One region of the Streptomyces sp. TLI_55 genome, then DNA from elsewhere that is predicted to be linked to it. Evidence: riboswitches for the same ligand, from Rfam matches in the RefSeq annotation. Region 1 holds a riboswitch; each other region holds the start of a gene.

Region 1 (3,266 bases):
GACGTCCTCGTCGTGCGCACCCGTCCCGACCAGTTCCCTGACCAGGGCGTACTGGGCGTGGTTGGTGTCCTGGTACTCGTCGACCAGGACGTGCCGGAAGCGGCGGCGGTAGTGCTCGGCGACATCGGGGAACGCCCGCAGCAGGTTGACCGTCGTCATGATCAGGTCGTCGAAGTCGAGGGCGTTGGCCTCGCGCAGCCGCGACTGGTACATGGCGTAGGCCTGGGCGAGGGTCTTCTCGAAGCCGTCGGTGGCCTGGGCGGCGAAGTCCTCCTCGTCGATCAGCTCGTTCTTGAGGTTGCTGATCTTGGCGCTGAAGGACTTGGGCGGGAAGCGCTTGGGGTCGAGGTCGAGGTCACGGCAGACCAGGGCCATGAGGCGCTTGGAGTCGGCGGCGTCGTAGATCGAGAACGACGACGTGAAGCCGAGCTTCTTCGACTCCCTCCGCAGGATGCGCACGCACGCGCTGTGGAAGGTCATCACCCACATCGCGTTCGCGCGCGGGCCGACGAGCTGCTCGACGCGCTCCTTCATCTCGCCCGCGGCCTTGTTGGTGAAGGTGATCGCGAGGATCTGCCCCGGGTGGACGTTCCGCTCGGCCAGCAGGTAGGCGATGCGGTGCGTGAGCACGCGCGTCTTGCCGGAGCCGGCGCCGGCCACGATGAGCAGCGGGGTGCCGGAGTGCACGACGGCGGCCCGCTGGTTCTCGTTGAGCCCCTCGATCAGCGCGGCCGCGTCCAGGGCCGGGCGCGGGGCGCCGTCGCGGTAGTACGCGTCCCGGTCCGGCGGCACGTCGAACTTCCCGCCGAACAGATCGTCCGGAACGGTTTCCGGTCCGTGCTCGTCCTCGGGCGGCGGCGGGGGTTCCTCCTCGTGGCCCTGGGGGGCCTGGAGGTTCGCCAGGAAGCTGTCGTCAAAGAGGCCTGTCATCGCTCTCCGAGTCTAGAGCTCCCCACTGACACCCCGCCCCCGCCCCGAGAATTCGGGCCCTCTCACCCTCCAGGAACCCTCCGTCACGTTCCGTGAGAAACCGCGCGATCTTCTCCCCCGCCCGCCCAAGGTCACGAAAATGTATCGGGCCTATCGGACATCAACCTTCACAGGGGCCACACCCGTTGGCTACCGTGCCGGTCAGGCCGTACGACCCCCACCGGCGAACGTCGCCGGGCCGCGCGGCCTCCGCCGAGTCCGGTGCGCCGCATGGCAGCCGGAGCCGGGGACCCACACCGACCTTGGGGTGAATCGGCCCGCCTCCCTCTCGGGGGACGGCCGTAGGGCACACCTTCCGAACCACCCGCCCGAACCCGACAGCTAACTCGGTAGGCGGAACATGGAAGGAGTCGCCTCCCTTGGCGTCGCACGCAAGGCCACGTCCTGCGGGAACGCGCGTAGCAGGCATACGCACCCCCGCGCTCGCAACGGCCGCCCTCACCTCCGTGGCCCTGCTCTCCCAGACGGCCACCGCCGCCCCCTCGGCCGACGACAAGCCGAGCCTGGAGGAAGTCGAGAAGAAGGTCGACGACCTCTACCGGCAGGCGGAGTCGGCGACCGAGAAGTACAACTCGGCCAAGGAGAAGACCGCCACGCAGCGCAAGGAGGTCGACACCCTCCTCGACGACGTCGCCCAGCGCACCCAGAAGCTCAACGAGGCCCGCGAGGAGCTCGGTTCCTTCGCCGCGGCCCAGTACCGCACCGGTGCCTCCGCGCCCGACACCGCGACCTTCCTGCTCGCGGACACCCCGCAGGACTACTTCGACCAGACGCAGCTGATGGGCCGCATGACGGACCGCCAGAAAGGCGCGGTCGACGACTACATCAGCGCGCAGTCCGCGACGATGAAGAAGCGCCAGGAGGCCACCAAGAGCCTCGAGACGCTCACCGACTCGCAGGCCGACCTGAAGACCGCCAAGGCGACCGTCCAGCGCAAGCTCTCCGCCGCGCGCGAGCTGCTGTCGCAGCTGACCGCCGAGGAGAAGGCGCGGCTCGCGGCGATCGAGAAGAAGAAGCGGGAGGAGGCCGCCCGCAAGGCCGCGGAGCTGGCCGAGCAGCAGAAGGCGGCGGAGCAGAAGGCGAGCCCCTCCCCCTCCGAAACCACCCAAACCACCCAAACCGCCGACTCCTCCTACGCCACCAAGGCCGACAAGGCGCTCGCCTTCGCCCGCGCGCAGGTCGGCAAGCCGTACGTCTGGGGCGCCACCGGCCCCGGCTCCTACGACTGCTCCGGCCTCACCCAGGCCGCCTGGAACGCCGCCGGCATCTCCCTCCCCCGCACCACCTACGACCAGGTGAACTTCGGCACCACGGTCTCCCTCGCCAACGCGCAACCCGGTGACCTGGTCTTCTTCTACGACGACGTCTCCCACGTCGGCCTCTACATCGGCAACGGCATGATGATCCACGCGCCGAAGCCGGGGGCGTACGTCCGCGAGGAGTCGATCTACTACGACGGCGAGTCGGCGATCCACAGCGTGGTGCGCCCGGCCTAGGCTTCGCGCCCCCGCACCCCCGCGCTCTTTTCTTCACGCCCGCGCGCGTGCCCCGCTCTCAACCCCCCGCGCGCTCCTTAGCATCACTTTCATGCCCGAGACGCCCCATACCTCCCCCCTCCGCACCTGGTGGGCGCAGCGCCCGCCCGCCGCCGGTTCCGCGGTGATGGCGACCGGCATCCTGTCGGTCGCCCTGCACCTGACGGGGTACGAGGTGATGTCCCGCATCGCCCTGGTGCTGGCGTGCGTGGCCTGGGTGGTGCTGGCCGCCGACTTCGCCGTACGACTACTGCGGGAGCGGTCGCGCTGGGTGGCGGAGGCCGAGACGCCGGGCGCGCTCACGGCGATCGCGGCGACCACGGTGCTCGGCACCCGCTTCTCCGCCCTGGGCTGGCAGCGGCTCGCCGAGGCGCTGCTGGCGCTGGCGACGGTGCTGTGGCCGGTGCTGGTCGTGCTGGTCATGGGGCACTGGAAGCGGCGGATGCCGGGCGCGGTGTTCCTGATCTGCGTGGCGACGCAGGGCCTGGCCGTGCTCGGCGCGACGCTCGCGGGCGCGATCTCGACGGCGTGGCTCGCGCACGCGGCGCTGGTGCTGTTCTGGCTGGGCCTGGTCTTCTACGGCCTCGCCCTGGCCCACTTCGATCTGCGCCAGGTGGCGACGGGCGCCGGGGACCAGTGGGTGGCCGGCGGGGCGATGGCCATCTCGGCGCTGGCGGGGTCGAAGCTGATCGCGGCCGACAGCGCGAGCCTGTACCTGTGGAACGCCGACGACCGAGGCGT
Region 2 (3,266 bases), 210 kb from region 1:
TACGGCCTCCAGGGCGCCCCTGTCCTCGTCCGCTCCCCGCAGCACACGGGCGTGGACGCCGGGCGTTTCTTCCCGTTCGGGAACGACGCCGATCTGCCGCCGGATCAGCGGGAGGAGGACGCCCGGTCGGCCTGCTTCGAGTTCGCGGTGGGTGAGGAGACATGGGTGCTGGGGCGGCCCCGGGTGCGGTTGCGGGTGACGTGCGAGGTGCCGCGCGGACAGGTGATCGCACGGCTGTGCGATGTGGCGCCGGACGGGTCGTCGACGCTGGTCACCCGGGGCGTGCTGAACCTGTCGGCCCGGCACGGGCGGGACCGGGCGGTGCCGTGGGAGCCGGGGGCGAGCGGGGAGGTCGTCTTCGAGCTGAACGGCATCGGGCATGTCTTCCCGCCCGGGCACCGCATCCGGCTCGCGGTCTCCTCCGCGTACTGGCCGTGGATCTGGCCGCAGCCCGAGTCCGAGGCCGGCTTCACGCTGGACCCGGCCGGCAGCTTCCTCGAACTGCCGGTCAGGACACATGACGTGGACTCGGACACCGGCATCGGCTTCGGCGAGCCCGAGCAGTCGGAACCCCTGGGCGTGAACTACCCGGCCACCCTCGACGAGCCCCGCCCCGAGCGGCTGGTCGTACGGGATGTCGCCAAGGGCGAGTGGCGGCTGGAGGTCGACCCGCGCTACGGCGGCACCCGCTTCTACCCCGACGGCCTGGAGTTCACCGAGGACGCACTGGAGACGTACACGATCCAGGAGTCGGACCCGCTGTCGGCCCGCGCCCGCTCGGTCTGGTCGATCCGGCTGCACCGGCCGGAGCTGGGCTGGGACACCACCGTCCGCACCCGCTCGGAGATCACCTGCGAGGCGACCGCGTTCCTGACCTCCAACGAGGTGATCTGCAGCGAGGGCGGCGAGGTGGTCTTCCACCGGACCTGGGAGAAGCGGATTCCACGAAGCGCCGGTTAACCGCCAGTTGAGGGTTTATTGCCCGATTTGCCGTTCTCGTTCTCGACGGTGAGTTGGCTCACTTCACCCTGCCCTCACCTTGTCCGAAAACCCCGGAATTCCGGGGCGCACAAGCCGGACACCAAGGTCAACAGGTGCGATCTGTGAATCCGGTACTTGTTTCGGACATGTGCAGTCGCATACGTTCCGGGCCCGGGCGGACGCCGAATCCTGCCGCCGCCCGTAGACCGCTCACCTCACTCAGAGAACTTCACGGCAGGAGCGGGGGACCCAGGTAAGTCGCCGGGCCGGACGTCTTCGGACATACCGGTACGGCTCGGGGTGAAGTCATGCCTTCTCGGGCATGGCCGGGCAGCTCCCGCCCGAACCCGACAGCTCACCTCGCAGGCGCCGGAGAGGAACTTCGTCATGCGTCTGTCCCGCAAGCTCGCCGTCACCGGTGCCGCCGTCGCCGCACTCGCCTTCCCCGTCGTCGGCGCGACCACCGCGTCCGCGGCCACCACCACCACGGTCACCGCCACCTCGCTCGGCTACTCCGACACCCTCGACGGCTGGATCCGCGCCTCGCTCCAGGTCATGGCGCAGAACGGCATTCCCGGCACGTACGACGGCATCTACCGCAACGTCATCCGTGAGTCCTCGGGCAACCCGTACGCCATCAACAACTGGGACTCCAACGCCGCCGCGGGCACGCCCTCCAAGGGCCTGCTCCAGGTGATCGACCCGACGTTCAACGCGTACCACGTGGCCGGCACGTCGTGGGACTCCTACGACCCGGTCGCGAACATCACCGCGGCCTGCAACTACGCGGCCGCGGTCTACGGCTCGATCGACAACGTGTACGGCGCGTACTGAGGTCCGGTCGTCCAGCCTCTCGCCGAGGGCTAGTTGAAGAGTCTTTCGAGGACGACGGCGATGCCGTCGTCCTCGTTCGACAAGGTCACCTCGTCGGCCACGGCCTTGAGTTCGGGGTGGGCGTTGGCCATCGCGACGCCGTGGGCCGCCCAGTCGAACATGGGGATGTCGTTGGGCATGTCACCGAAGGCGATCGTGTCCCGCGACCCCAGGCCGAGGTGCTCGGCTGCCAGCGCGAGGCCCGTCGCCTTGGTGATGCCGCATGGCTGGAGTTCGACGGTGCCGGGGCCCGACATCGTCACCGTCGCGAGGGAACCGACGACTCCGCGCGCGGTCGCCGCCAACTCGTCGTCGGACAGGGCCGGGTGGCGCAGCAGCACCTTGCTGATCGGCTCGCACCACAGGTCGTCGCGGCGGCCCACCCGCACGGCGGGCAGGGTCGGGTGCGGCATCAGATACCCCGGCTCGATGAGCGTGAGCCCGTCGACCCCGTCCTGGTCCACGGCCGCATACACCTGCCCCACCTCGGCCTCGATCTTGCCGAGCGCGGTCTCGGCCAACTCCCGGTCCAGGGTGACCGACCACAGCAGACGGTCCGCGCCGGCGTCGTAGACCTGCGCACCCTGCCCGCACACCGCGAGCCCGGTGCTGCCGAGGTCGTCGAGGAGCGGCCGCACTCTCGGGGCCGGTCGGCCGGTCACCACCAGATGCCGGGCCCCGGCCGACGTCACCCGCGCGAGTGCGGCGAGCGACCGGTCGGAGAGCGTGTCGTCGCCTCGGAGGAGGGTTCCGTCGAGGTCGGTGGCGACGAGTGAATATGCGGTGGGTGCGGCCATGATCAGAGAATACGGATGGAATCCCCCACCGACTCGACGCGAACCGGACGGCCGCACCTTTCACATCCGTTGACACCGGCTCCGGTTGGGAGTCGGCGGGGCACCGCGCACCACCGGTTGCGTCGGCCTGTGGGTGAGATGCTCGCGGGGTGACCGATCACCCGGAGACCTTCCTGAGCCATCTGCGGACCGCCGCGGCCGGCATCCTCGAACGCTTCCCCGAGCAGCTCAAGCCCGAGATCTACGCCCTGTCCTTCCGCATCTGGCGCCTCGACGACGACGACCGCCACCCGTACGTGGCCATCGGCTACAACACCGAGAGCCAGTACGAGCGGGAGACGTACCCGGGTGACGAGGGCGAGGTCCGCTGGAACTACGCCTACTGGCTCCTCGACGGCTTCGAGATGCTCGGCAACGTCCCCGAGGATCCGGTGGGCAGCCGGGTGTACGTGGAAGAGGTCAAGCAACTCGGTGTCTGGTACGACGGCGAGTTCGACCTCGACCGGGTCCTGGACGACGACGACCTCCGCGCCCGCACCGACCTCCTCCGCCGGCACTTCCAGGACGCCGTCATCGACCTCGCCCGCCACCTCCACGCCGACGGAGTGATCGAGA
Region 3 (3,266 bases), 1.3 Mb from region 1:
TCCAGCCGCTCGGCGGAGATGTTGGACGCGGCGATGTGCCGCACCTTGCCCGCCTTCACCAGCTCGTCCAGCGCGCCGATGATCTCCTCGACCGGCACCTCGGGCTTGTCGAAGTGCGTGTAGTAGAGGTCGATGTGGTCGGTGCCCAGGCGGCGCAGGGAGGCGTCCGCGGCCGCCTTGATGTTGGCGGCCCGCAGACCCTGGAACTCCGGGTGCTGGCTGACCTTCGTGGCGATCACGACGTCGTCGCGGTTGCCGCGCGCCTTGATCCACTTGCCGATGATCGTCTCGGACTCGCCACCCGAGTTGCCCTCCGCCCAGTTCGAGTAGGAGTCGGCGGTGTCGACGAAGTTGCCGCCCGCGGCGGCGTAGGCGTCGAGGACGGCGAAGGACTGCGCCTCGTCGGCGGTCCAGCCGAAGACGTTGCCGCCGAGGGAGAGCGGGAAGACCTCGAGATCGGACGTGCCCAGCTTGCGAAGAGAAGTCATGTACGGGAACAACACCGATTCCGGAAACCGGTATTCCGTACACAACGACCCACGCGGGAGGTCAGGGGTTGAGCCCCTTGCTCCGCAGCCACGCCATCGGGTCGATGCCGGTGTCCGCCCCGCCCGGGTGGACCTCCAGGTGCAGGTGGGCACCGGTCACGTTGCCGGTCGCGCCCACGCGTCCGATGACATCGCCGGTGCCGACCTTCTGGCCGACGCTGACGCTGATCGAGGACTGGTGGCAGAACCACAGCTCGGTGCCGTCGTCGAGGGTGAGGATCGTGCGGTAGCCGTAGGAGCCGGCCCAGCCGGCCTCCGTGATGGTGCCGCTGTGGATCGCCTTGATCAGCGTGCCCGTGGGGGCCGCGAAGTCCAGACCGGTGTGGTAGCCGGAGGACCACAGCGAACCGGCCTGACCGAAGGTCCCCGTGATGGTGTACGACGAGGTCGGCAGCGTGAACTGCTTGGCGAGCTCGGCGAGGCGCTTGGCCTCGGCCTCCTTCGCGGCCTTCTCCTCGGCGGCCTTCTTCGCCGCGGCGGCGTCGTCGGCGGCCTGCTTGAGCGCGGCGGCCTCGGCCTTCGCGGTCTGCGTGGCGACCTCGGCCTCGGCGGCCAGCTGCGCCTTGTTGTCGACCTGGTTCTGCTGGCTCTCGGCCTGCGCCATGATCCGGTTGCGCAGCGCCTCACCGGCGTCCGAGCCGCTCTCGGCGGTCTGCGTGGCGCTGGTGGCCAGGCTGCTGAGGGCGGTGGCGGAACCCTTGGGGGCCTCGTCGTCACCGCCGAAGACGCCGCCCACGTTGGGCAGGTCGGGGATCGAGATGGAGACCGGCGGCTTGCCGGTGTTGGCGCTGGCCATGCCGCCCGCGCCGACGGCGGCTATGACACCGACGCCCAGGACCGTGGAGCTGCGGGCGAGTCCTCCGCCGCGCTGCTTGGCCACCCGGTGTTTGCCACGCGGCGGACGGAGGGAGTCCTCGGTGGGATTCCAGACGTCCTGCGGGCCCTCGTCATGGTGGTAGCTGCCGTAGCCGAAGGCATCGGTGCTGCGCTGGCTCGGCACATACGGGGCCTCGGGGGCAGGCCGGTTTGACGCCACGTGGGCGTGCTCCTTTCCTTCCTTCTCGCCTACCGGGTTAGCTGACGGGTTCGGAGCAGGAAGGTCTCCTACGCGCGTAAACCGCCGTGGTTCACGGCGACTTACGCGTGATTCACCCCAAGTTGGTGGTTCCCCGGTTCCCTTGCGGGATTCGGCGCGTGCGCACGGAGCCGACTCTTGTGACGGCTGGGACGACCGCGCTGCGTTATCGAACGTTAATAGACCCGGGGTACGGATTCCAAGCTGTTCTGCTTGATCATTAACCTTTTTCGGCAGGACGTAGGGGTCATGGCCGGTGAAAAACGGGCGAGTTGACCCCGCCGACGCCGCCGACGCTCAGTAAGGACCCGGACAACGACTCAGGGCCGGAATCCATTGACTGGATTCCGGCCCTGGGCCTTCAGTAGCGGGGACAGGATTTGAACCTGCGACCTCTGGGTTATGAGCCCAGCGAGCTACCGAGCTGCTCCACCCCGCGTCGTTGAAACCAGCATACGCCATCCGCGGGACCGCTCGCGCCACCTTTACGTCGCCCCAGCTCACGAGCGGTTCTCAGGTGCCGGGATTGCCCGCGTGGGTCAGGGTCTCCCAGGAGACGAAGAGGTTGTCGGTGCCGGCCGGGCGGGTCTCCTCGGCGAGCTTGTGGGCGGCCGGGACGGCGATGCCGAGGCGGTTCTCCAGGTGGTTGAGGGCGACCTCCAGGTCGGGACCCATGTTCCGGTCCACCTTGCCGCCGCACAGCCACACGGGCGCGGACTCCCCCGCCTGGTACCGGGCGTGGAAGGCGAGGGTGGCCTTGAGCCGGTCCTTCACCTCGCCGTACAGGTCGATGCCCTGGTGCCAGGCGGTCTCGGCGACATGGGCGGTGGCGGCGACGGAGTAGCCGACGTGCTTGAAGTTGCGGCAGGTCTCCTGGGACATGCCGTCCTTGTACGTCCGCTGCCCGAACCAGTACGTCGTGAGCTTCTGCGGGGTGTTGACGGTCGACCCCTTCGGCGTGAGCGGCAGCTTGCCGTCCTTCGCCAGGTAGAAGTAGGCGGGCACGCGCTCGCGGAACCGTTCCAGGGCGTGGTCGAAGGCCTTGCGGTCCTCCAGGAAGACGGCGATCCCGATGGCGGCGTCGGTCATCACCAGATCCCAGTTGCCGTTGTAGTCGGGGACCTTGCGGGTGACGGTCGGCAGATACGCCGTGCGCAGCATGGTCGCGAACCGGGCGACCCGGTCCGCCGGCCAGCCCGCGCCGGGACTGTGCCGGACGATCTCGGCGGCCCGCGCCCACGTCGACCCGGCCCACCCGGTCTGCAACCCGGCGTCCTCCTCGGTGTGCCGCCGCATCTTCGCCGACCAGGCGTCCAGGATCTCCCTGGCCTTCACGGCGTGCTGCTGCTTGCCGGTGATCCGGAAGAGCAGGGCCTGGGTGTAGGCGGCGATGGCGTCCTCGCGCTCCTCGACACACCCGTGCGCGGGCCGGTCGGCGTGGTCACCACCCGGGCAGTCGACGCTGGCGTACGGCTCGGGCCGGTAGTCGTACGCCCCGTACTTGCTGTCCCGCATGTCGAGGTAGGCCTTGAGCCACGGCTGCTTCCCCGCGGTGACGTTCTTCTTCACGGCCTCCAGCTGCGCCTCGCTGACGAGCACGCCGGGGTGGGTGAAGGCGGTGTCCGGGGGGAGGGCGCGGGCCA

Evidence for each region. Region 1 has a riboswitch for cyclic di-AMP ahead of CRP56_RS26395 (C40 family peptidase). Riboswitches for the same ligand answer to the same signal wherever they lie in the genome.
Region 2: another riboswitch for cyclic di-AMP. It lies ahead of CRP56_RS25365 (transglycosylase SLT domain-containing protein); the one in region 1 lies ahead of CRP56_RS26395 (C40 family peptidase).
Region 3: another riboswitch for cyclic di-AMP. It lies ahead of CRP56_RS20095 (M23 family metallopeptidase); the one in region 1 lies ahead of CRP56_RS26395 (C40 family peptidase).

What each region holds. Positions count from the first base shown of each region.
Region 1 is NZ_OAOJ01000001.1:5,700,985-5,704,250, reverse strand. It holds gene pcrA (DNA helicase PcrA) at 1-930, opposite strand, end outside; cyclic di-AMP (ydaO/yuaA leader) riboswitch at 1,185-1,341, shown strand; gene CRP56_RS26395 (C40 family peptidase) at 1,350-2,486, shown strand; gene CRP56_RS26390 (tellurite resistance/C4-dicarboxylate transporter family protein) at 2,578-3,266, shown strand, end outside.
Region 2 is NZ_OAOJ01000001.1:5,495,914-5,499,179, reverse strand. It holds gene CRP56_RS25370 (CocE/NonD family hydrolase) at 1-960, shown strand, start outside; cyclic di-AMP (ydaO/yuaA leader) riboswitch at 1,183-1,365, shown strand; gene CRP56_RS25365 (transglycosylase SLT domain-containing protein) at 1,369-1,815, shown strand; gene CRP56_RS25360 (HAD family hydrolase) at 1,845-2,651, opposite strand; gene CRP56_RS25355 (hypothetical protein) at 2,801-3,266, shown strand, end outside.
Region 3 is NZ_OAOJ01000001.1:4,397,170-4,400,435, forward strand. It holds gene CRP56_RS20090 (aldo/keto reductase) at 1-488, opposite strand, end outside; gene CRP56_RS20095 (M23 family metallopeptidase) at 550-1,584, opposite strand; cyclic di-AMP (ydaO/yuaA leader) riboswitch at 1,596-1,751, opposite strand; tRNA gene CRP56_RS20100 (tRNA-Met) at 1,989-2,062, opposite strand; gene CRP56_RS20105 (alginate lyase family protein) at 2,137-3,266, opposite strand, start outside.